Regions from separate parts of the Saccharopolyspora gregorii genome, predicted to be linked through region 1. Evidence: riboswitches for the same ligand, from Rfam matches in the RefSeq annotation. Region 1 holds a riboswitch; each other region holds the start of a gene.

Region 1 (7,678 bases):
CCGTCCACCGGGTACAGCCCGGAGTAGACCATCGGCTTCGGTTCGCGGTAGCCACCGAGCGCCTCGGTCGCGCCCTTGCGCTCCGCGGTCACCGTGTCGCCGACCTTGGACTGGCGGACGTCCTTCACCCCGGTGATCAGGTAGCCGACCTCGCCGACGCCGAGCCCGGCGGAGGGCTTCGGGTCCGGCGAGATGATGCCGACTTCGAGCAGCTCGTGCGTCGCGTCGGTCGACATCATCCGGATCCGCTGCCGCGGCGTGATCTTGCCGTCGACGACGCGGATGTAGGTCACCACGCCGCGGTAGGTGTCGTACACCGAGTCGAAGATCATCGCGCGAGGCGGTGAGTCGTGCACGCCCTGCGGGGCGGGGATCTGGCGGACCACCTCGTCGAGGACCTCGCCGACGCCCTCACCGGTCTTCGCCGACACCCGCAGCACGTCGGTGGGCTCGCAGCCGATGATGTGCGCCAGCTCGGCCGCGTACTTGTCCGGCTCCGCCGCGGGCAGGTCGATCTTGTTCAGCACCGGGATGATCTGGAGGTCGTGCTCCATCGCCAGGTACAGGTTCGCCAAGGTCTGCGCCTCGATGCCCTGCGCGGCGTCGACCAGCAGGATCGCGCCTTCGCAGGCGGCCAGCGAGCGGCTGACCTCGTAGGTGAAGTCGACGTGCCCCGGGGTGTCGATCATGTGCAGCACGTGGTCGACGCCGTCCACGGCCCAGGGCAGCCGCACGTTCTGCGCCTTGATCGTGATGCCGCGTTCCCGCTCGATGTCCATCCGGTCGAGGTACTGCGCCCGGTACGCCCGCTCGCCCAACACCCCGGTGAGCTGCAACATCCGGTCGGCCAGCGTCGACTTGCCGTGGTCGATGTGCGCGATGATGCAGAAGTTCCGGATGCGCTCCGGGTCCGTGAAGGTGGTGTCGGCGAAGCTGCTCACTCGGTGTTCCTTGGGATCTCGGGGTCCTCGCGGGGCGCGCGTGCAACCCACATCGTCCCACGCGGCGACCGGCCGCCGGTGCCCAACTCCGGGGGTGGCTCAGCGCGGCCGCTGGTCGGCGCGGATCGGATGGTCCGCCGGCACCTCGACGAGCACGATCCGCGTGCCGTCCGGGTCGACGATCCACGCCTCGTCCAGACCCCACGGCTGCCGGGCCGGTTCGGCCTCCACGGTGACTCCCAGCTCGGCGAGCCGGTCGAACTCGGCGCGCAGGTCCCGCACCTGCATCCACAGCACCTGGTCGGGGCTGGGGCCGTGCTCGCCGCGACCGGAGATCTCCAGGAACCCCTGCCCGAGGAAGAACACCGTGCCACCCGGGAACTCGCGGGAGATCGCCAGCCCGAGCACGTCCCGGTAGAAGCGCAGCGAGCCCTCCGGGTCGCGCGGGTGCAAGATCGTGCGGCTGTTGACGACGTCCATGGCTCCCGTTGTACCGCGCCACCCCGCCCAGGGCCGAAAAAACGGCGGGCCCCCCACCTCGAAGGTGGAGGGCCCGCCGAAGCGGATCACCGCACTCAGACCGCGCGAACGCCGCTGGCCTGCGGGCCCTTCTGGCCCTGGGTGATCTCGAAGGTCACGGTCTGGTTCTCCTCGAGGGTGCGGAAGCCGTTGCCCTCGATGGCCGAGTAGTGGACGAAGACGTCCGGGCCGCCACCGTCGGGGGAGATGAAGCCGAAGCCCTTCTCGGAGTTGAACCACTTCACAGTGCCCTGTGCCATCTCTGTCTCCTCACAGCTGATGAGTAACCGGTGCTCGCACCGCGCGAGCACCGGGGCCTAGTCCAGACGGCGAACTCTCCAGCTTGCGCTCAGGACAGAGTCGCGCCCGCAACTTTCGCGAGCGTGTCGAACACGAACACAAAAATCGGCCGACTCATACAACCACACCCCGGGCGGGATCATTCCCGCGACCCGCCGGTGTTCTCGATCTCACATCACGCCTGACGTGGAGTCTTGACTGATCGCCCCGGAACGGGCTCACAGCCCGGATGCGAGCTTCCAGCCGAGGCTGGCCACCAGCGCCACGACGACGGTGAGGAAGACCTTCCGCACGAACACCGACCCGCGGCTGGATGCCAGCGCGGCACCCAGCACGCTGCCGCTCGCGTTGCTCACCGCCATCACCAGCGCCAACCCCCACAGGATCTTGCCCGCGGCGATGAAGAACAGCAGCGCCCCGAGGTTGGTGGCCACGTTGACGATCTTCGCGGTGGCCGAGGCCCCCACGAACGCGAAGCCGACCAGGCCCACGAGCAGGAAGACCAGGAACGAGCCGGTGCCCGGGCCCGCGATGCCGTCGTAGAAACCGATCACCAGGCCGCCCGCGACCATCACCCAGGTCTGCTGGACGGGCCCGAAGCGCGGCGCCGCGACCGATCCCAGGTCTGGTTTGCGCCACGTGTAGATGCCGACCCCGACCAGGGCCACCAGCACCACCACGGTCAGCACCGTCTGCGGCAGCGACGCGGCGAACACGGCGCCACCCAGGGCCCCGAGGAAGGCGACGGCCGCCATCGGCAACGCGCTGCGCCACGGCACCGGGGTCCGCTTCGCGTAGGTCCACGCGGCCGCCGTGGTGCCCGCGACCGCGGCGAGCTTGTTCGTCCCGAGCGAGTAGATGATGTTGCCGCCTGGCACCAGCAGCAGCATCGCGGGCAGCTGGATCAGGCCGCCGCCTCCGACGATGGCGTCCACCGCGCCGGCCAGGAACGCCGCGCAGCACAGGAAGACGAGGCCGGCCAGCGTCAGGTCGGCGAAGCCGGGCCAGCCCAATGCGGTGAACACGGGGCGCGAGCCTATGCCGCCCACCACCGATCGAGTCCCGGCTTGTGAGCGTCCTCGCACCCGGTGCCGACGCGGGTCGTCGCGAGCGCCGTTGCTAGGATCGTCGACCGTGCCGTGCGGCATTCCGCCAGGGAGGAAAGCTGCGCACGCCGTGGGCCCTCGGCCCCGGTGCGGCAGCGCCGATTCAGCGCGGCACGACTGAATCCGAACGAGGAAAGAGGCGCCCCAGTGGCCAACATCAAGTCTCAGATGAAGCGGATCAAGACCAACGAGCGCAACCGCCTGCGCAACAAGTCGGTGAAGTCCTCGGTCAAGACCGCCATCCGCAAGTTCCGCGAGGCCGTTGCCGCCGGCGACAAGGACAAGGCCCTGGAGCTGCAGCGCGCCGCCTCGCGCACCCTGGACAAGGCCGCCGGCAAGGGTGTCATCCACGCCAACCAGGCCGCGAACAAGAAGTCGGCGCTGGCGCAGGCCGTCAACAAGCTCTGAGCCCGAGCGCGGCCGGACCTTCGTCCGGCACGCGCACCGGCCCGAGACGGGGTCCGTTCCCACGGGAACGGGCCCCGTTTCGCGTTCGGGGCCGAAGCGCCTGGCGGGTTCGCGCTGAGATCGGGCTCTCGGGCGGCTCCGGGCGCTCGGCACCGGGCACCGGGCAGCGGGCACCGGGCACCGGGCACCGGGCACCGGCGGCGATCGTCGCCCTGGTGGCGTGTGCCGGGTCAGTTCCGGGAGGAGTGCAGCTCGACCAGCCGCAGCACCGTGCGCTCCAGCGCGTGGTCCGCGTCGGCGGCCATCCCCTTGACGTCCGCGTTGAGCACGGCGACCGCGCGCAGCGCCTCGGCCACGGTGGCGCTGCTCCAGCCCCTGGCCTGCGCCTGCGCCTTCTTCACCTTCCACGCGGGCATGCCCAGGTCTCCGGCGAGGCGGAACGGGTCCCCCCGGCCGTAGGCGGCGACCCGGCCGATGGTGCGCACCGAGTCGGCCAGCGCGTCCGCGATCAGCACGTGCGCCACGCCGAGCTGCAACGCCCAGCGCAGCGCCTCCAGCGCGCCGGCCAGATCACCGGTGACGGCCTTCTCGGCCACCACGAAACCGGTCACCTCGGCACGGCCGCGGTGGTAGCGGCGCACCTCCGACTCGTCGATCTTGCCGCCGGTATCGGCCACCAGCTGCGAGGCCGCGGAGGACAACTCGCGCAGGTCGAAGCCGACCGTCTCGATCAGCGCGCCGACACCCGCGGCGTCGATGCGGCCACCCGCGCGCCGCACCTCGTCCTTGACGAACGCCTCCCGCTGCGGCCCCTTCGTGATCTTGTTGCACTCGGTGACGCGGGCGTTGAGCTTGCGCAACGCGCTCGGCAGCTCCTTGGCGTTCTTCCCGCGACCGCCGCCGCTGTGCACGATCACCAGCACCACGCCGTCCGCGGGTTGCCGCGCGTGCGACAGGATCGCCTCGGCGATCTCCTTGCCCGCGTCCTGGGCCGCTTCGAGCGCCACCACGCGCCCTTCGGCGAACAGCGAGGGGCTCAGCAGCTCGTCGAGCTCCGGCGGGGTGAGTTCACTCACCTTGATCCTGCGCAGCTCCGTTTCCGGGTCGGCGGCGCGGGCAGCGCCGACCGCCTCCCACAGAGCGCGCTCCACCAGCAGTTCCTCGTCTCCGAGGATCAGGTGCAGCGGATCGCAGACCACCGACGGCGAACTCATGGGGGCATCGTCCCACGACCCTGCGACACCACCGCCGTTCCCGTGCGCCGACCCCGTGCTGGCCAGGACGTGGCGGGCTCCCGTAACGTTGCAGCCACAACCGAATAGCTCATCCAGAGGGGCAGAGGGAACGGCCCGATGAAGCCCCGGCAACCATCTCGACCTTTCGCGGCATTCGCGAGGTAGTCGAAGAAATTGGTGCCAACTCCGACCCGCCCGCGGGACAGATGAGGAAAGGACCTCGCGATGACCGCTGCCGCCCATGCCCCGAACTCCACCGGCAAGACCTACGACCTCGGTCCGGCCGTCGAGCTGGTGTCGAAGGAAGAGGGCCACCGCCAGCCCCTGGCTCCCGAGTTCGTGTCCCTGGAGGACTTCTCGCCGCTGGAGGTCGCCTACGACTTCGGGCGCGTCCGCCGCGAGGACATCGAGGCCGGCCCCCGCTCCATCTGGCGCTACAAGAAGCTGCTGCCGGTGCCGACGAACGTCGAGGAGCACCCGAACACCGAGCCCGGCTGTACCAGGCTGGTGCGCGCGGACAACCTCGCGAAGGCGCTCGGCGTCAAGCGGATCTGGATCAAGGACGACACCGGCAACCCGACGCACTCCTTCAAAGACCGCGTGGTCGCCGTCGCGCTGGCCGCCGCCCGCGAGTTCGGGTTCAAGGTGCTGGCCTGCCCGTCCACCGGCAACCTCGCCAACGCCGTCGCCGCTGCCGCCGCCCGTGCCGGCTGGGACTCGGTGGTCCTCGTCCCGTCCAACCTGGAGCGGGCCAAGATCCTGATGAGCGCGGTCTACGACGGCTCGCTGCTCGCGGTGGACGGCAACTACGACGACGTGAACCGGCTGGCGACCGAGCTCGCCGCCGAGCACGAGGACTGGGCGTTCGTCAACGTCAACGTGCGGCCGTACTACTCGGAGGGTTCCAAGACCCTCGGGTTCGAGGTCGCCGAACAGCTCGGCTGGCGGCTGCCGGAGCAGATCGTGGTGCCCATCGCCTCCGGCTCGCAGCTGACCAAGGTGGACAAGGGCTTCCGCGAGCTCGGGCAGACCGGCCTGGTCGAGCAGAGCCCGTACCGGATCTTCGGCGCGCAGGCCCACGGCTGCTCGCCGGTCGCCAGCGCGTTCAAGCAGAACCACGACGTGGTGCAGCCGGTGCGGCCGGACACCATCGCGCGTTCGCTGGCCATCGGCGCCCCCGCGGACGGCCCGTACGTGCTGGACGTGGTCCGGCGCACCGGCGGGGCCATCGAGGACGTCACCGATGAAGAGGTCGTCGCGGGCATCCGGCTGCTGGCCCGCACCGAGGGGATCTTCGCCGAGACCGCCGGTGGCGTCACCGTGGCGACCGCGAAGAAGCTCATCGAGGCCGGTCAGATCGACCCGGACCAGGAGACGGTGCTGCTCATCACCGGCGACGGCCTCAAGACGCTGGACGCCGTACAGGACCAGGTCGGTCCGAAGGCGACGGTCGCCCCGAACACCGATGCCGTGAACGAGGCCCTCGGCCTGTGATCGGTGGCCGTGGGCCGCGGTGCGCCGCGGCCCACGGCTCGACTTCCCCGTCACCTCTCGTCCGGCCGCAGCGGATCGCCCCGCTCCACGGCGGCGCGCCCTTGGCCTTCCGGCACGACCGCGATGTCGCCGGCCTGATCGGTGCGGTGGATCCGGGCGCCCATCCGTTGCAGCTCGCCGAGGATCAGCGGGCTGGGATGACCGTAGTCGTTCCCGGCTCCGACGCTGATCACCGCCAGTTGCGGGCGCACTCGCGCGAGCAATCTCGGCGTCGTGAACCGCGACCCGTGGTGGGGCACCTTGAGCACCTCCGCCCGCAGGTCCGCACCTGAGGCCAGCAGCGCTGCCTGACCTGGCAGCGCGACGTCCCCGGTCAGCAGCACCCGCCCCGCCGGAGTGGTCGCCTTGACCACCAGCGAGGCGTCGTTGGCGTCCTCCGCCGAGTCGCTGCGCGCGAGCGCTCCTCGGGGACCGAGCACGTCGAGCACCAATCCCGGCCACCGCAACCGCTGGCCCGCCCGCAGCGGGACGACGGGTGTGCGGTGGGCGCGCGCGGTCGCCCGCACCTCGCGAGCCGCCCAGGCCGGTTCGCCCAGCGGTCCGACGGCGACCGCGCCGACCTGCCGCCCGGACAGCACCGCCGAGATGCCACCGACGTGGTCGGCGTGCAGGTGGGTCAGCAGTACCAGCGGGACGCTGCGGATCCGCAACCGGCGCAGGCATTCGGCCATCGGTGCCGGGTCCGGGCCGGTGTCGACCACGACCGCTTCCCGGTCCCGGCCGGTGGCCAGCACCAGCCCGTCTCCCTGTCCCACGTCGCAGGCGACCAGCGACCACCCCGGCACCGGCCACGGGAACACCTGGTGGCGGACCGGGATCACCACCACCACGACGACCAGCACCAGGCTGGTCAGGACCAGCCGAGCGATGCGCCCGCGCAGCACGATCAGCAGCACCAGCGCGAGCACCGCCAGCGAGGTCCCGCCCACCACTCCGGACGGCCAGTCGACGGCGGCTCCCGGCACGGCCGCCGAATGCCGGGCGACCGCGAGCACCCATTCCAGTTCGGGCCCGGCCAGCCACACCAGCGCACCGGCCAGCGGCGCGCACCACGGGACCACCACCGTCGCCGCGACGCCGAGCACCGTCGCGGGTGCCACGAGCGGCCCCGCCAGCAGGTTCGCCAGCACCGCGACCAGGCTGACCTGCCCGGAGATCGCCGCCACCAGCGGTGCCGTGACCAGGTGCGCCGCCGCCGGTACCGCGAGCGCCTCGGCGAGCCCGACCGGTACTCCCCTGGCGTGCAGCGCCGCCGACCAGCCGGGTGCCAGCAGCACCAGCCCGGCCGTCGCGGCCACCGACAGCGCGAACCCCGCCGTGGTCGCCAGACCCGGTGCGAGCAGCAGCAGGCCGATGACGCTGCCCGCCAGCGTCGGCAGCGCCGAGCGTTCCCGGCCCAGCGCCAGGGCGAACAGCGTGATGGCGCCCATCACCGCGGCTCGCAGCACGCTCGGTTCCGGTCCCGCGAGCACCACGAACCCCGCCATCGCCGCCCCCGCGCCCAACGCGCACGGCACCGGCCCCGCGCCGACCAGGCGCAGCACCAGCAGCACCGCCCCGCACACGATGGCCAGGTTCGCCCCGGACACCGCCATCAGGTGCGTCAGCCCGGAGG
Region 2 (7,678 bases), 2.9 Mb from region 1:
TCGCGGCGTTGCAGGGTCGGCCAGTCACCCGCGTCCGCGGACGGGCCGGGTTCCGGATCGGCGCCGAGCACCGCCGGGCCCGCGCGGCCGACGTCCTCCGCCGCCAGCAGCTCCGCGAGCCCCTGCTGGCCGGGATCGGTCCGCTCCGCGTCGGTGGTGGGCCACCGCTCCTCGACCTCCGCGCGCTCGTCCCGCCGCGCGGGCGCGGACGGCGGTGCACCGCCCAGCGGCAGACCCGTCGGCGGCGTCGGCGTGTCGTCGGTGAACTCCGCGCGACGCCCGTCGAACGTCCCGCTCGCTCCGGCCTGGGTCATCGGCCACTCCCCCCGCTGTTCCTGGATCAGCACGACCACGCTACGCGACCGGCCGGACCCGTCCGGACGACGATCGCCGCAACGCGCGTCCCGGCGGCGGGAGCGGGCGGCCGGCGGCTCAGGAGTCCTGTTCGCGGAGGGTGTCCAGTGCGTGCTGCAGGTCGTCCGGGTAGTCGCTGGTGAACGTCACCCACTGCCCGTCGGCGGGGTGCTCGAAGCCGAGCATCCGCGCGTGCAGCCACTGCCTGCCGAGCTGCAACCTCCGCGCCAGCACCGGATCCGCGCCGTAGGTGAGGTCGCCCGCGCACGGATGCCGGACCGCGGAGAAGTGCACCCGGATCTGGTGCGTGCGCCCGGTCTCCAGCTTCACGTCCACCAGGGACGCGGCGCGGAACGCCTCCACCGTCTCGTAGTGGGTGATGCTGGGCTTGCCGCCGCTGACCACGGCGAACTTGTAGTCGTGCTTGGGGTGGCGGTCGATCGGCGCGTCGATGGTGCCGCTGCTCGGATCGGGGTGGCCCTGCACCAGCGCGTGGTAGCGCTTCTCCACGGTGCGCTCCTTGAACGCCCGCTTCAGCGCGGTGTAGGCGTGTTCGCTCTTCGCGGCGACCATGACGCCGGTGGTGCCCGCGTCGAGCCGGTGCACCACGCCCTGGCGCTCCGCGGCGCCCGAGGTCGCGATGCGCACGCCCGCGGCGGCGAGCCCGCCGATCACGGTGGGGCCCTCCCAACCGGGGCTGGGGTGCACGGCGACGCCGATGGGCTTGTCGACCACGACGATGTCGTCGTCCTGGTGCAGGATCCGCAGGCCCTCCACGGGCACCGCGACCACTTCCGGTTCGGGCCGCGCGTCGGGCAGCGTCACTTCCACCAGCCCGCCCGCGATCAGCCGGTCCGACTTGCCGACGGGAGCGCCGTCGAGCAGCACCTCGCCGGATTCGGCGAGCCCCGCCACCGTGTTCCGGGACAACCCGAGCAACTTCGCCAGGCCCGCGTCGACCCGCATCCCTTCGAGGCCGTCGGGGACCGGGAGCATCCGCAGATCGCTCATGCCCGGTCCTCGCGCTTCTTCCGGGTGTGCACGGTGCCGTCGTAGTCGCGGCCGAGCAGCGACAGCAGCACCACGAGGATCCCGCCGCACACGATGGACGAGTCGGCGACGTTGAACACCGGCCACACGCTGCCGTCCGGCGCGAACAGCGACACGAAGTCCACGACGTGGCCGCGCAGCGGCCCGGGCTCCCGGAACAACCGGTCGACCAGGTTCCCGCACGCCCCGCCCAGCACCAGGCCGAGCCCGACGGCCCACCCGGTGGAGCGCAGCTTCGGCGCCAGCCACACGATGACGCCGACCACGACGATCGCCAGCAGCGCCAGCAGCCAGGTCATGCCGGTGGCCAGCGAGAACGCCGCCCCCGGGTTGCGCACCAGCACCAGGTACACCGCCCCGCCGAACAGTTCCAGCGGCGGCTGCCCGTCGAGCCGCGCGACCGCGGCGATCTTGGTCACCACGTCCGCGGCGAGCAGCAGCGCGGCCACCCCGAACAGCAGCGCCAGCAGCTTCCGCGAGGCACGGCCACCGGCCGCCCCGACCGCGGTCGAACCGTCGCCGTCCGAACCCGGGTCCGGCTCGCTCGCGGCGGTACCGCCGTCCCCGCTCGCGGCGGGTCGCGCTTCCGGTTCTGAGGACGAGCCCTCGCCGGTCGCGGGGTTCGATCCGGGCTGCTCGGAGTCGGACTGCTCGGTGTTCACCCGGCCCATTCTCCCCGACCGCCGATCGGTCGTTCGCAGCGGCTCACGCCAACGCGGCGGGGAACTCGCGCGGGTCGTCGACGGGCACCCAGCGGCCGCCGTCCAGTTCGTAGCTCCACTGCGGACCGTGGGCGACGAGCCCGCGCAGCGCGGTGACGATCCGGTCCACGTGCTCGACGGTGGTGCCGAGACCGAGGCTGATCCGCACGGCGCGCTGCGCGTCGGTGCCCGCCAGCAGGTGCCGCACGGCCCGGTGGGCGCAGAACAGCCCGTCCCGCACGCCGATGCCGTGCTCCGCGGACAGCGCCGCCGCCAGCAGCCCGGGGTCCTGGCCGTCCACGGTGAAGCTGACCACGCCGACCCGGTCGTGCTCGGGGCCGAACAGGCCCAGCTCGCGCAGCCCGGGCACGGTGGCGAGCCCGGCGCGGAGCCTGCGCAGCAGCAGGTCCTCGTGCCCCTCGATCGCCTCGGCGTGCTCGGCGAGCACCTCGCAGGCCTTGGCGAGCGCGTGCACCCCGACGGTGTTCGGCGAACCGGCCTCGTGCCGCTCCGGACCGGTGTTCCAGTCGATCTCGCCCGCGTCGGGGACCGATCGGGTGGCGCCGCCGCCGGCCAGGTACGGCTCGGCCCGGTCCAGCCAGTCGTCGCGGCCGATGAGCGCTCCCGCGCCGAACGGGGCGTAGAGCTTGTGCCCGGACAGCACGGCGTGGTCCACGCCGAGGTCGGCGATGCGCACCGGGCGGTGCGGGGCGAGCTGGGCGGCGTCGAGCACGGTGCGGGCGCCGTGCTCGCGGGCGACGCGGGCGAGCTCGGCGACCGGCCACAGCTCGCCGGTCACGTTGGACGCCCCGGTGAGCACGGCCAGCTTCGGCCCGTCGGCGCACTCGGCGAGCGCGGCGTCGAGCAGCCGCACCGCCTCCTGCGGGCTCTCCGGGATGCCGAGGTGGTGCACCCGCTCCCCCGCCCACGGCAGCAGCGCCGCGTGGTGCTCGGTGTCGAACACGACCACCGAGGTGTCCGCGGGAAGCGCGGCGGCCAGCAGGTTCAGCGCGTCGGTGGTGTTCCGGGTGAAGATCACCGAATCGGTGCGGCGGGCGCCGACGAACCGGCGCAGCGTCTCCCGCGCCCCCTCGTAGACCCGGGTGCACACCTGGGAGGCGAACCCGGCGCCGCGGTGCACGCTGGCGTACCAGGGCAGCAGCTCGTTCACGGCGTCCCGCACCGCGTTCAGGCAAGGCGCGCTGGCCCCGTGGTCCAGGTTGGCGTACTCGGCGGAACCGCCGGTGACCAGCGGAACCCGCAGCTGCGCGCCGACGACCGCGGGGACCGCGGGAACGGAGTCCACGACGGACCAGATCGGGGTTTCGGCGATCTCGCCGGTGGCGGAGCGGACGGCTGACGACACGATGCCTCCTGGGGCCTCACCGGGCCCGGAGCATTCGGGGCCCGCGCTTGCCGATCGCCCTGCGCGATCGGCCAGGTCCTCACCCGGGGCACCCCACCGCGGTAGGAGGGTTGCCGGCCAGCAAACCGGGGTTTCCCGCTGGCACTCATGACCTTCGACGGAGAAGACTAGGGATCGCCCCCGCCGCGCGCAACCACCCCGCGCGAAGTGGGAGGTGCGCCACGCCCGTCCGGGCGGATCCGCGGTGGTTCCCGCGGACCCGCCCGGCGGCGGCCGATCAGACCCGTTCGACGGCGACCGAGACGTCCACGCCGTCCCCGACGCTGCCCGCGGAACCACCCGCGGCCGCGCCCTCGGACACGGCGTCCGCGAGGGTTTCGGCGGCGATGAACTCGCGGTGCGCGTCCACGGCCGCCAGCACCTCGGCCGGCGCGGAGACCTCGACGCGGATGCGGTCGGAGATCTCGAAACCGGCGTCCCGGCGCGCCTGCTGCACGACGCGCACCAGGTCGCGGGCCACGCCTTCGGCGGCCAGCTCCGGCGTGACGTCGCAGTCCAGCACCACCATCCCGGCGCCGCCCGGCAACGCGGCCGCGGCACCGGAGTCGGTGGACACCAGCCGCTCGGTGAACTCGCCCTCCTGCAGTTCGGTGCCGTCGGCGACCACGCCCCCGGCCGCGTTGCGGGTCCAGTCACCGGACTTCACGGCCTTGATCACCCGCTGCACGTCCTTGCCCAGCCGAGGTCCGGCGGCGCGGGCGTTCACCGCGATCTCGAACCGGCCGTGCGCGGCGACGTCGGTGGTCAGCTCGACCTCCTTGACGTTCACCTCGTCCCGGACCAGGTCGACGAACGGCCGCAGCGACTCGGCCTCCGGCATGGCCACGACCAGCTTCGCCAGCGGCAGCCGGACGCGGCGCGAGTTCGACTTCCGCAGCGCCAGCGCCGAGGAGCACACCTGCCGCACCCGGTCCATCGCGGAGACCAGCGCCGCGTCGGCAGGCAGCTCGTCGACCAGCGGCCAGTCCGCCAGGTGCACCGAGCGGCCGCCGGTGAGCCCGCGCCACACCGCTTCCGCGGTCAGCGGCAGCAGCGGCGCCACCACCCGGCAGGTCACCTCCAGCACGGTGTGCAGGGTGTCGATGGCATCGGCGTCCCCGGCCCAGAACCGGTCCCGGGAGCGGCGCACGTACCAGTTGGTCAGCACCTCCAGGAAGTCGCGGACAGCGGCGCACGCCCCGGCCGGGTCGAACACGTCCATCGCGGCCTGCACGTCGCCGACCAGCTCGTGCGCCTTGGCGAGCACGTAGCGGTCCAGCACGTGCTCGCTGTCCACCCGGAACCGGCCCTCGACTCCTTCGGCGTTGGCGTACAACGCCAGGAAGTACCAGGAGTTCCACAGCGGCAGCACCGCCTGGCGCACCGCGTCCCGGATGCCGCGCTCGGTGACCACCAGGTCCCCGCCGCGCAGGATCGGGCTCGCCATCAGGAACCAGCGCATCGCGTCCGAACCGTCGCGGTCGAAGACCTCGTTCACGTCCGGGTAGTTGTTCTTCGACTTCGACATCTTCATGCCGTCGTCGCCGAGCACGATGCCGTGCGCGACCACGTTGGAGAACGCGGGCCGGTCGAACAGCGCGGTGGCCAGCACGTGCAGCAGGTAGAACCAGCCGCGGGACTGGCCGTTGTACTCAACGATGAAGTCGCCCGGGTAGTGGTGCTCGAACCAGTCGGAGTTCTCGAACGGGTAGTGGACCTGCGCGAACGGCATCGCCCCGGACTCGAACCAGCAGTCCAGCACCTCCGGCACCCGCCGCATCGTGGACGCGCCGGTCGGGTCGTCCGGGTTCGGCCGGGTCAGCTCGTCGATGTTCGGGCGGTGCAGGTCGGCGGGCCGCACCCCGAAGTCGTGCTCCAGCTCGTCCAGCGAGCCGTACACGTCGGTGCGCGGGTACGCCGGGTCGTCCGAGGTCCACACCGGGATCGGCGAACCCCAGAACCGGTTCCGCGAGATGTTCCAGTCGCGGGCGTTGGACAGCCACTTGCCGAACTGGCCGTCCCGGATGTGCCCCGGCACCCAGTTGATCTGCTGGTTGAGCTCGACCATGCGGTCCCGGAACCGGGTGACGGCCACGAACCAGGACGACAGGGCCCGCTGGATCAGCGCGTTGTCGCAGCGCCAGCAGTGCGGGTACGGGTGGTCGTAGGTCTCGTGCCGCAGCAGCAGGCCCGATTCCTTGAGGTCCCGGATGATCTGCTTGTTCGCCTCGAAGACCTGCTGGCCCTCGTACGGCGCGACCTCGGCGGTGAACCGGCCGCGCGCGTCGACCGGGACGACCGGTTCGATGTCGTGCGCGTCGGTGACGGCCTTGTCGTCCTCGCCGAAGGCGGGCGCGATGTGCACGACACCGGTGCCGTCCTCGGTGGTGACGTAGTCGGCGGGCAGCACCTGGTGGGCGTTGGGCCGCCCGGCGAAGAAGTCGAACGGCGGCCGGTAGCTCGTGCCGACCAGCTCGGCGCCGGTGAACCGGGCGACGACGCGGTCCGCGACGTCCTCGCCGAGCTCCCGCGCGTACGCGCCCAGCCGGGCCTCGGCCAGCAGGTAGCGCTCGCCGCCCTCGCCGGGCTCGACCAGCGCGTAGTCCACCTCGGGGTGCACGGCGGCCGCGAGGTTCGACGGCAGCGTCCACGGGGTCGTCGTCCACACCAGGGCCAGCGCCCCGTCGAACGCCTTGCCCGGCGCGACGAGCCGCAGGCCCACCGTCACCGCCGGGTCCTGCCGCTGGCGGTAGGTGTCGTCCATCCGCGTCTCGGTGTTGGACAGCGGCGTCTCGCAGCGCCAGCAGTACCAGAGCACCCGGAAGCCCTCGTAGACCAAGCCCTTGTCCCACAAGGTCTTGAACGCCCACATCACGCTCTCCATGTAGTCCACGTCGAGCGTCTTGTAGTCGTTCTCGAAGTCCACCCAGCGGGCCTGGCGGGTGACGTAGTCCTCCCACTCCCGCGTGTAGCGCAGCACCGAGGCGCGGCAGGCGTCGTTGAACTCGGCGACGCCCATCGACTCGATCTCGGACTTCGAGGTGATGCCGAGCTGCTTCTCCGCCTGCACCTCGGCGGGCAGCCCGTGGCAGTCCCAGCCGAAGCGGCGCTCCACCCGGCGGCCGCGCATCGTCTGGTAGCGCGGCACCGCGTCCTTGACGTACCCGGTGAGCAGGTGGCCGTAGTGCGGCAGGCCGTTCGCGAACGGCGGCCCGTCGTAGAAGACGAACTCGTTCGAGCCGTTGACGCCCGCGTCCCTGGCCTGCACGCTCTCCCGGAACGTCCCGTCCGCGGACCAGAAGTCCAGCACTTCCCGCTCGACCTGCGGGAACGACGGTTGCGCGGCCACCCCGCGCTCCTGGGGGGCCTCTCGATCCGCGCCCTCCGGGGCGGTCGTTCCGCCGAATCGGACCTTCGGGTAAGCCATCGCGGGTGTTCTCCTCGCCGGTGTGTCGTCAGCAGCCGCACGGGCATCCGGACTCGATGCCCACACGGGGACGACACGGCGCGCGACCGATCCGGCCGCCCGCGTCCCGCGGTACCACCCCGCTTGCCACCGCAGAACGCGACGGCCACTCGTTGCCGGCTGTCACGGGCCGGACCCGTCCGGTTCTACTGGGACGCTGCTCCTGCTGGAGCGCGGCGCCCGTTCTTCCGGAGGCTCCCCGGTGATGGCCGGATCAACGCCGATGCGGGCCGGTCGCTCCCCGGCGACCAGCCCGCATTCAGCATAACCATTCGACGCCACCGGATTTCCGCGGCCACCGCGGTCCGCGCCCAGGGCCCTGAGCGCTCCGCGGTGGACTCCGCGTTCCCGGTGGCCGTGCTAGCGCGCGGCGCGCGCCCGTCCCGCCAGCACCGCGTCCGGGGTGCAGCGGGAGCAGGCCGTGAAGCCCAGTTCCCGGGCCTCCTTCGCCGGCAGTCCCTGCACCTCCCGCTCGCCGAGCCAGTCGCAGCTCGCCAAGTGGTACCGGGGGCGTTCGTCGACGACCACGACCTCGTCGTCCGATTCGGACACCAGCAGCGCGTCCGCCGCGTCGGTGTCCTCCTCGTCCGGTTCCTCGTCGACGTCGACCTCGCCGGCCGGTGCCGCCGGGTCCTGCCCCGCCTCGCCCGCGGAGACCGGTTGCCGCGGCGGTGAGCTCGCTTCCCTCCGCCGCCGCAACCG
Region 3 (7,678 bases), 640 kb from region 1:
TCGAGGACGAGGGCATCAGCATCGGCGAGCACGACGCGCTGAGCCCCTCCCCGCAGTCCAAGGTCGGGCACAACGACACGATCACCCTCGACCGCGGCCGCCTGCTGAAGATGACGGTGGACGGCGAGCAGCGCGAGGAGTGGGTCCGGTCGGTGACCGTCGGCCAGGCGCTGCGCCAGCTCGGCGTCGCCGACGACGGCGCCTGGGTCTCCAGCGCGCGCAGCACGGCGGTGCCCGAGCAGGGCATGGACCTGGTGGTCAAGACCGCCAAGGACATCACGATCACCGACGGCGCGGGCGAGCCCCGGCAGCTGACGACCACCGCGGTGACCGTCGACGAGCTGGTGCAGGAGCAGAACCTCCAGCTCGGGCCGGAAGACCACATCACCCCCGGCGGCGACCAGAAGATCACCAGCGGTGCCACGGTGCAGATCGACCGCACCGGCAGCACCGTGATCAACGTGACGGTGCCGATCGAGCCGCCGGTCAAGGAGATCGAAGACGACTCCATGCTCAAGGGCGAGGAGAAGGTCGAGAACCCGGGCACGCCCGGCGAGAAGATCGTCTTCACCCGGGTGAGCACCCGCAACGGCGAGGAGACCGGTCGCGAAGCGGTCGGCGAGAAGATCACCAAGGAGCCGACCGAGAAGGTCGTCCGCGTCGGCACCAAGCAGCCGCCGAACAGCGCCGTCTGGGACAAGCTGGTGCAGTGCGAGGCCGGCGGCAACTGGGCGATCAACACCGGCAACGGCTACTACGGCGGTCTCCAGTTCGATAAGAGCACCTGGGACGCCTACGGCGGCGACCAGTACGCGGCCTACCCGCACCAGGCCAGCCGGGAGCAGCAGATCTCGGTCGCCACGAAGGTGCGCGACGCCCGCGGCGGCAGCTACGGCGCCTGGCCGGGCTGCTCCTCGAAGCTCGGCCTGAGCTGAGCCGCGCCGGGACGGTTCCCGGCTCCCGCGTTCTTCGACCGGTCATCGGCCTCGTGCCGGTGACCGGTCGTTCGCGTTCCCGGGCCTGCTCGGTGCGGTCCTGATCAGCGCGGGGGAGGGCGGGCGCGGTGCGGGAAGCGGGCGCGGGTAGCTTTGACCTCGTGGAACAGCACGCGAACCAGGCGCGGTTGCTCGGGCCGGCCGATGTTCGCCGGCTGGCGGGGGAACTCGGGATCCGGCCGACGAAACGGCTGGGCCAGAACTTCGTGCACGACTCGAACACGGTGCGCCGCATCGTCGGCGCGGCCGAGCTCACCGCCGAGGACGTGGTGCTGGAGGTCGGGCCCGGGCTGGGCTCGCTGACCTTGGCGTTGCTGCCGGAAGCCGCCGGGGTGGTGGCCGTGGAGATCGATCCGGTGCTCGCCGAGCGGTTGCCGCGCACCGCCGCCGAGTTCGCCCCCGAGCTGTGCGACCGGTTGCGGGTGCTGCCCGCCGACGCGCTGCGGGTGCGGGCCGCCGACTTCGCCGAGCCGCGGCCGACCGCGCTGGTGGCGAACCTGCCGTACAACGTGGCGGTGCCGGTGGTGCTGCACCTGCTGGCGGAGCTGCCGTCGCTGCGCACCGGGCTGGTGATGGTGCAGTCCGAGGTCGCCGACCGGCTGGCCGCGAAACCGGGTGGTCGCACCTACGGGGTGCCGAGCGTGAAGGCCGCGTGGTACGCCGACGTCCGGCGCGCCGGGCCGGTGCCGCGCAACGTGTTCTGGCCGGTGCCGAACGTCGATTCCGGGCTGGTGGCGTTCTCCCGGGTCGATCCGCCGTCGGCGGCGCCGCGGACGCAGGTGTTCGCGGCGGTGGACGCGGCGTTCGCGCAGCGGCGCAAGACGCTGCGGGCGGCGCTGTCGGGCTGGGCCGGGTCGGCGGCGCGCGCCGAAGAGGTGCTGCGGGCGGCGGGGGTGGATCCGGCGGCGCGGGGCGAGCAGCTCACCGTGGCCGATTTCGCCCGGGTGGCCGAGGCCGCCGGAGAACCGGCGAGCTGACGTTCCGCTGCGTCGCCTCCCTTCGGGACTTCGTTGGTCCGTCCGGAGGGAAAACCGTAGTGTTGATCACATAAGGTCACCGGAATATTCACGGCGGGCCATGCCCCCTGCTCAACAGGGGGATGTGATTTGTCAAACGATTCCACATAGTGACGGCTTTTGGCTTGCGCCCGTCGACACCGCTGCGTTCTACTATGCGGGAAATCCATCCCGAGCGGCTGAGAGACCTGGCTCCACGACGCCGCAGCAACCACTCCACCGGAGCAGGTGCTAACGCCAGGGTCGATGGAGTTGTGGTGTCTGAAACTCTGCTCGCAGGTGAACGTGCGCCCCGGACCAGCCGCCGGCAGGCCCGCGGCGGTCGCGCTCGCGTCGGATCCGGTCCGCACGGCCTCGCCTTGACCCAGCGCCGGGTCATCGATCACGGACGCCGCACCACGACGGCCTGTCGCCTCGCCGGCTGACGGCCCCAGTCGTCACCGCCCCACCAGGCCCTTCTGTTCCTCCCCGCCCGGCCGCGGCATGCCCGCAGGCCGGCGTGAGCTGATGCGGAGCGATCGTGATCACAGTCGAGAACCTCACCAAGTCCTTCCGGCACGACCAGTCGAGCCGATCCGACGTCGTCGCCCTCGACGACGTGTCCCTGGAGGTCCCCGCGGGCGCCGTGCTCGGCGTCGTCGGCCCCAGCGGCGCGGGCAAGTCCACCCTCGCCCGGTGCATCGCCCTGCTGGAGAAGCCGGACCGCGGTGCCATCCGGGTCGACGGCACCGACCTCGTGGCCCTCGAAGGCGCCGCGCTGCGCGCCGCCCGCCGCCACATCGGCGTCGTGCCGCAGGGCGACTCGCTGCTGCGGCAGCGGACCGCCGCGGGCAACGTGGCGCTCCCGCTCGAAGCCGCCGGGATGCCCGCACCGCAGCGCCGCAGCCGCGTCGCCGAACTGCTCGACCTGGTGGGGCTCACCGACAAGGCGCCGACCTACCCGGACCGGCTCTCCGGCGGGCAGCGGCAGCGCATCGCGGTCGCCCGCGCGCTGGCCGCCAAGCCCTCGGTGCTGCTGGCCGACGAACCGACCTCGGCGCTGGACCCGGGCACGACCGACTCGGTGCTGACCGTGCTGGACCGGGCGCGTTCTGAACTGGGCGTCACCGTCCTGGTGGTCACCCACGACATGGCCGTGGTGCGGCGCATCGCCGACGACGTGGCCGTGCTCGAAGGCGGGCGCGTCGTGGAGCACGGCAAGGTGCTCGACCTCGTCGCCGAACCCGGCAGCCGGGTCAGCACCAGCCTGCTGCCCGAGACCGACCAGGCGCCCGCCGTGCCCGGAGTGCGGCACGACGTGGTCGCCGAAGTGGTCCTCGTCGGCTTCGCCGCCGTCGGGGCGCTGCTGCCGGAGGCGGCCGCCCGCTTCGGGGTGGAGCTGTCCATCCTCGGCGGCGGGCTCACCCGGCTCGGGGACACCCCGGTGGCGAAGTTCCGCATCGGACTCACCGGCGAGCGGTCCGAGTCGGCCCTGAAGTGGATGGTCGACCGGGACGCGCACGTGCGGCGCACCCCGGTCAGTGTTGATGGAGTCGCGGCGTGAGTGATCCGACCCCCTGGGCGGAAGTAGCGGAGCTGCTCGGCGGTGCCACCGTCGAAACGCTCTACATGGTGCTGGTGGCGACCGTGCTGGCGGTCCTCGGTGGACTGCCGCTCGGCGTGTTCCTGCACCTGAGTTCTCCGGTCGGGCTCAACCCGCGTCCGACGCTGCACCGGAGCCTCGGTGTGGTCGTCGACGTGGTGCGGTCCGTGCCGTTCGTGGTGCTGCTGGTGGTGCTGGCCTCCTTCACCAGGTTGTTGGTGGGCACGTCCATCGGCAGCACCGCGGTGATCGTCCCGCTGGTCGTCGGCGCGGTGCCGTTCTTCGCGCGGCTGACGCAGAACGCGTTGCGGGAGGTGAGCTTCACCGTCGTCGAAGCCGCGATCACCACCGGGTCGAGCCGGTGGCGGATCGTGTGGACCGTGCTGCTCGGCGAGGCCCGCGCCGCGCTGGTCGGGGCCGTCGGCGTCACCGCCGTCGCGCTCATCGGCTACGCGGCGATGGCCGGCGCCATCGGCGGCGGAGGTCTCGGGACCACCGCCATCCAGGACGGCTACCAGGCGTACGACGAGCGCGTGCTGTACGGATCGGTGGCGGTGCTGGCCGTGCTGGCCTTCGCCATGCAGCTGCTCACCGACATCACCGCCAAAGCAGTGGACCGCCGCCGCAGCGCGACCGGCTAGGCCCGCAGCTCACCAGGAACACTCCGACGACGGGGACGTGCGATCCCCGCCGGCCGCCGGTGCGCGTCATCGGCCGGCCCTCCAGAAAGGACGCGATCGATGCGTTTTCGCTCCCTGGCCGTGGTGCTCACCGCCGCGACGCTGGCGCTCGCAGGTTGCGGCGGCTCCGGCACGCCCGCCGCGCAGGACCCCGAGGCCCCGCTGACCATCGGCGTCAGCCCGCAGCCGCACGGCGAGATCCTGCAGTTCGTCAAGGACAACCTCGCCGAGAAGGCGGGCATCGAGATCGAGATCGAGAAGTTCGACGACTACAACCGGCCCAACGAGGCCGTCGCCAACGGCGAGCTGGACGCGAACTACTACCAGCACAAGCCGTACCTGGCGGAGTACCAGGCGCAGCGCGGCGGCGAGTTCGAATGGGTGCAGACGGTGCACCTCGAACCGCTGTCGGTCTACTCCAAGAAGGTCCGCTCCTTCCAGGAGCTGCCGAACGGCGCGCGGATCGCGCTGCCCAACGACCCGTCGAACCAGACCCGCAGCCTGGAACTGCTGCAGGCCAACGGTGTCCTCAAGCTGAAGCCGGGCGCCGAGCAGGGCGCCGGGGTGCGCGACGTGGCGGAGAACCCGAAGAACATCCAGTTCCAGGAGCTCTCCAGCGACCAGCTGCCCCGCTCGGTCGACGACGCCGACGCGGCCATCGTGAACGGCAACTACGCGCTCAAGGCCGGGCTGAAGGACCCGATCGCGGTGGAGAGCGCGGAGAACAACCCGTACGCCAACGGTCTCGTCGCCTCGCCCGCGACGGCGAAGGACCCGCGGGTGCAGAAGCTGGCCGAGCTGCTGCGCTCGCCGGAGGTCGCGGACTTCATCAACAAGACCTACGGCGGCATTTCGGTGATCCCCGCTTCCTGATCGAGCCCGGACCGGCGGCCCCCTCGTGGCAGCGAGGGGGCCGCGGTGCGTCCGGGCCGGGCCGGACGAAGATCCACCTGGTGGCGGTGCCATCGCCCGACCGGGAATTCCGGCCGGGTGCGCGGAGGTTCCGCTGTGAAGTCGGGTGCTGGGGCGGCACCCGGGTCGCGCGGACACGTACGCTCTAGGGGTGCTCTCCGTGGTACCCACCCCCATCACCGTGCGTGTCCCGGCCAAGGTGAACCTGCATCTGTCGGTCGGCGATACCCGCCCGGACGGCTACCACGAGCTGGTCACCGTCTTCCAAGCGCTCTCGCTCACCGACGAGGTGACGGTGCGCACCGCCGACGAGCCCGGCATCGAGGTGCACGGCGAAGGCGCCGACTCGGTCCCGACCGGGCCGAGCAACCTGGCGTGGCGGGCGGTGCAGCTGCTCGCCGAGCACTCCGGCCGCGACCCGGAGGAACCGGGCGTGCAGCTCACGATCCGCAAGGGCATCCCCGTGGCGGGCGGCATGGCGGGCGGCAGCGCCGACGCGGCCGCCGCGCTGCTGGCCGTGAACGCGCTGTGGCGGCTGGAGATCGGCCGGGACGACCTCGCCGACCTCGCCGCGAAGATCGGCAGCGACGTGCCGTTCTCGCTGCTGGGCGGGACCGCGCTCGGCACCGGTCGCGGCGAGCGGCTGGTCCCGGTGCTGGCCCGGCACACCTTCCACTGGGTGATCGCGCTGGACCGGCGCGGTCTGGAGACCCCCGGCGTGTACGCCGAGCTGGACCGGCTGCGCGGCGACACCGGCCCGCACCGCGTCGGCGAGGTGGAACCGCTGCTGGAGGCGCTGGCCTCCGGCGACCCGCGGCAGCTGGCGCTGCTGCTGGGCAACGACCTGCAGTCCGCGGCGGTGTCGCTGCGGCCGAACCTGCGCCGCACGCTGCGCGCCGGCGTGGAAGCGGGCGCGCTCGCCGGGATCGTGTCCGGCTCCGGCCCGACCTGCGCGTTCCTGTGCACCGACGACGACGCCGCGGTCCGGGTGGCCGCCGAGCTGTCCGGCGCGGGCGTGTGCCGCACCGTGCGGGTCGCGCAGGGCCCGGTGCCCGGCGCGCGGATCGTCGGCGACGACCGCGCCGACCGGCCCACCCCGCCGCAGGTCCACGCCTGACCCACCCCCCACGTTCCTCTGGAGATCCACACCCCCGATGGCGAACCTGATCAACCTCGAATCGGTGAGCAAGAGCTACGGAGTGCGACCGCTGCTGGACGGCGTGTCCCTCGGCGTCGACGAAGGCGAACGCATCGGGGTCGTCGGCCTCAACGGCGGCGGCAAGACCACGCTGCTGGAAGTGCTCTCCGGTGCCGAAGAACCCGACTCCGGCCGCGTCAGCCAGTCCCGCGACCTGCGGATGGCCGTCGTCACCCAGCGCACCGAACTCCCGCCCGGATCGACCGTGCGCAACGCGGTGCTCGACCCGCACGGGTTCACCGCCGAGCACGAGTGGGCCGCCGACGCGCGGGTCCGCTCGGTGCTCACCGGGCTCGGCATGACCCGGCTCGGGCTGGACACGCCCGTCGCGGACTTCTCCGGCGGGGAGCGCCGCCGCGTCGCGCTGGCCGCCGCGCTGGTGCGCGACCTCGACCTGCTGGTGCTGGACGAGCCGACGAACCACCTCGACGTGGAAGGGGTGCGCTGGCTGGCCGACCACCTGCTGGCCCGCCGCTGCGCCCTCGTCATCGTCACGCACGACCGCTGGTTCCTGGACACCGTGTGCAACCGCACCTGGGAGGTCACCCAGGGCAAGGTGGAGCAGTACGAAGGCGGCTACGCCGACTGGATCTACGCCCGCGCCGAGCGCGGCAGGCTCGCCCAGCAGGCCGAGGAGAAGCGGGAGAACCTGGCCCGCAAGGAACTCGCCTGGCTGCAGCGCGGCGCGAAGGCCCGCACCTCCAAGCCGCGCTACCGGGTGGAGGCCGCCGAAGCGCTGATCTCCGACGTCCCGCCGCCGCGGGACACCGTCGAACTGGTCAGCTTCGCGAAGCGGCGGCTCGGCAAGACCGTCGTCGAGCTGGAGGACGTCGACCTGCGGATCGCCGACCGCACCCTGCTGCGGGACGTGACCTGGCGGATCGGCCCCGGCGACCGGATCGGCGTCGTCGGCGTGAACGGCTCCGGCAAGACGACGCTGCTGCGGCTGATCGCGGGCGAACGCGAACCGGACGCGGGCACCCGCAAGGTCGGCGCCACCGTGCGGCTCGCCCACCTCACGCAGGAACTGCACGACCTGCCCGGCGACTGGCGGGTGCTGGAGGCCATCGAGGACGTGGCCGAACGCGTGCAGCTCGGCAAGTACGAGCTCACCGCCTCCCAGCTGGGGGAGCGCTTCGGGTTCGGCAAGGGGCGGCAGTGGACGCCCGTCGGCGACCTCTCCGGCGGGGAGCGCCGCAGGCTCCAGCTCGCGCGGCTGCTGATGGGCGAGCCGAACGTGCTGGTGCTCGACGAACCGACGAACGACCTGGACATCGACACCCTGCAGCAGCTCG

The links. A riboswitch is a leader RNA that binds a small molecule or an ion and turns the genes downstream of it on or off. The one in region 1 is predicted to bind S-adenosylmethionine.
Region 2: another riboswitch for S-adenosylmethionine. It lies ahead of H1226_RS07105 (aminotransferase class V-fold PLP-dependent enzyme); the one in region 1 lies ahead of thrC (threonine synthase).
Region 3: another riboswitch for S-adenosylmethionine. It lies ahead of H1226_RS25140 (methionine ABC transporter ATP-binding protein); the one in region 1 lies ahead of thrC (threonine synthase).

Annotation. Positions count from the first base shown of each region.
Region 1 is NZ_CP059556.1:5,093,086-5,100,763, forward strand. It holds gene lepA (translation elongation factor 4) at 1-941, opposite strand, end outside; gene H1226_RS22095 (VOC family protein) at 1,041-1,421, opposite strand; gene H1226_RS22100 (cold-shock protein) at 1,517-1,720, opposite strand; gene H1226_RS22105 (TSUP family transporter) at 1,979-2,785, opposite strand; gene rpsT (30S ribosomal protein S20) at 3,014-3,274, shown strand; gene holA (DNA polymerase III subunit delta) at 3,505-4,488, opposite strand; SAM riboswitch class I at 4,595-4,722, shown strand; gene thrC (threonine synthase) at 4,735-6,003, shown strand; gene H1226_RS22125 (ComEC/Rec2 family competence protein) at 6,054-7,678, opposite strand, start outside.
Region 2 is NZ_CP059556.1:1,612,239-1,619,916, reverse strand. It holds gene H1226_RS07120 (hypothetical protein) at 1-314, opposite strand, end outside; gene H1226_RS07115 (RluA family pseudouridine synthase) at 433-1,350, opposite strand; gene lspA (signal peptidase II) at 1,362-2,075, opposite strand; gene H1226_RS07105 (aminotransferase class V-fold PLP-dependent enzyme) at 2,110-3,438, opposite strand; SAM riboswitch class IV at 3,510-3,624, opposite strand; gene ileS (isoleucine--tRNA ligase) at 3,749-6,937, opposite strand; gene H1226_RS07095 (hypothetical protein) at 7,337-7,678, opposite strand, start outside.
Region 3 is NZ_CP059556.1:5,736,157-5,743,834, reverse strand. It holds gene H1226_RS25150 (transglycosylase family protein) at 1-935, shown strand, start outside; gene rsmA (16S rRNA (adenine(1518)-N(6)/adenine(1519)-N(6))-dimethyltransferase RsmA) at 1,097-1,972, shown strand; SAM riboswitch class I at 2,175-2,264, shown strand; gene H1226_RS25140 (methionine ABC transporter ATP-binding protein) at 2,532-3,554, shown strand; gene H1226_RS25135 (methionine ABC transporter permease) at 3,551-4,234, shown strand; gene H1226_RS25130 (MetQ/NlpA family ABC transporter substrate-binding protein) at 4,334-5,146, shown strand; gene H1226_RS25125 (4-(cytidine 5'-diphospho)-2-C-methyl-D-erythritol kinase) at 5,346-6,302, shown strand; gene H1226_RS25120 (ABC-F family ATP-binding cassette domain-containing protein) at 6,340-7,678, shown strand, end outside.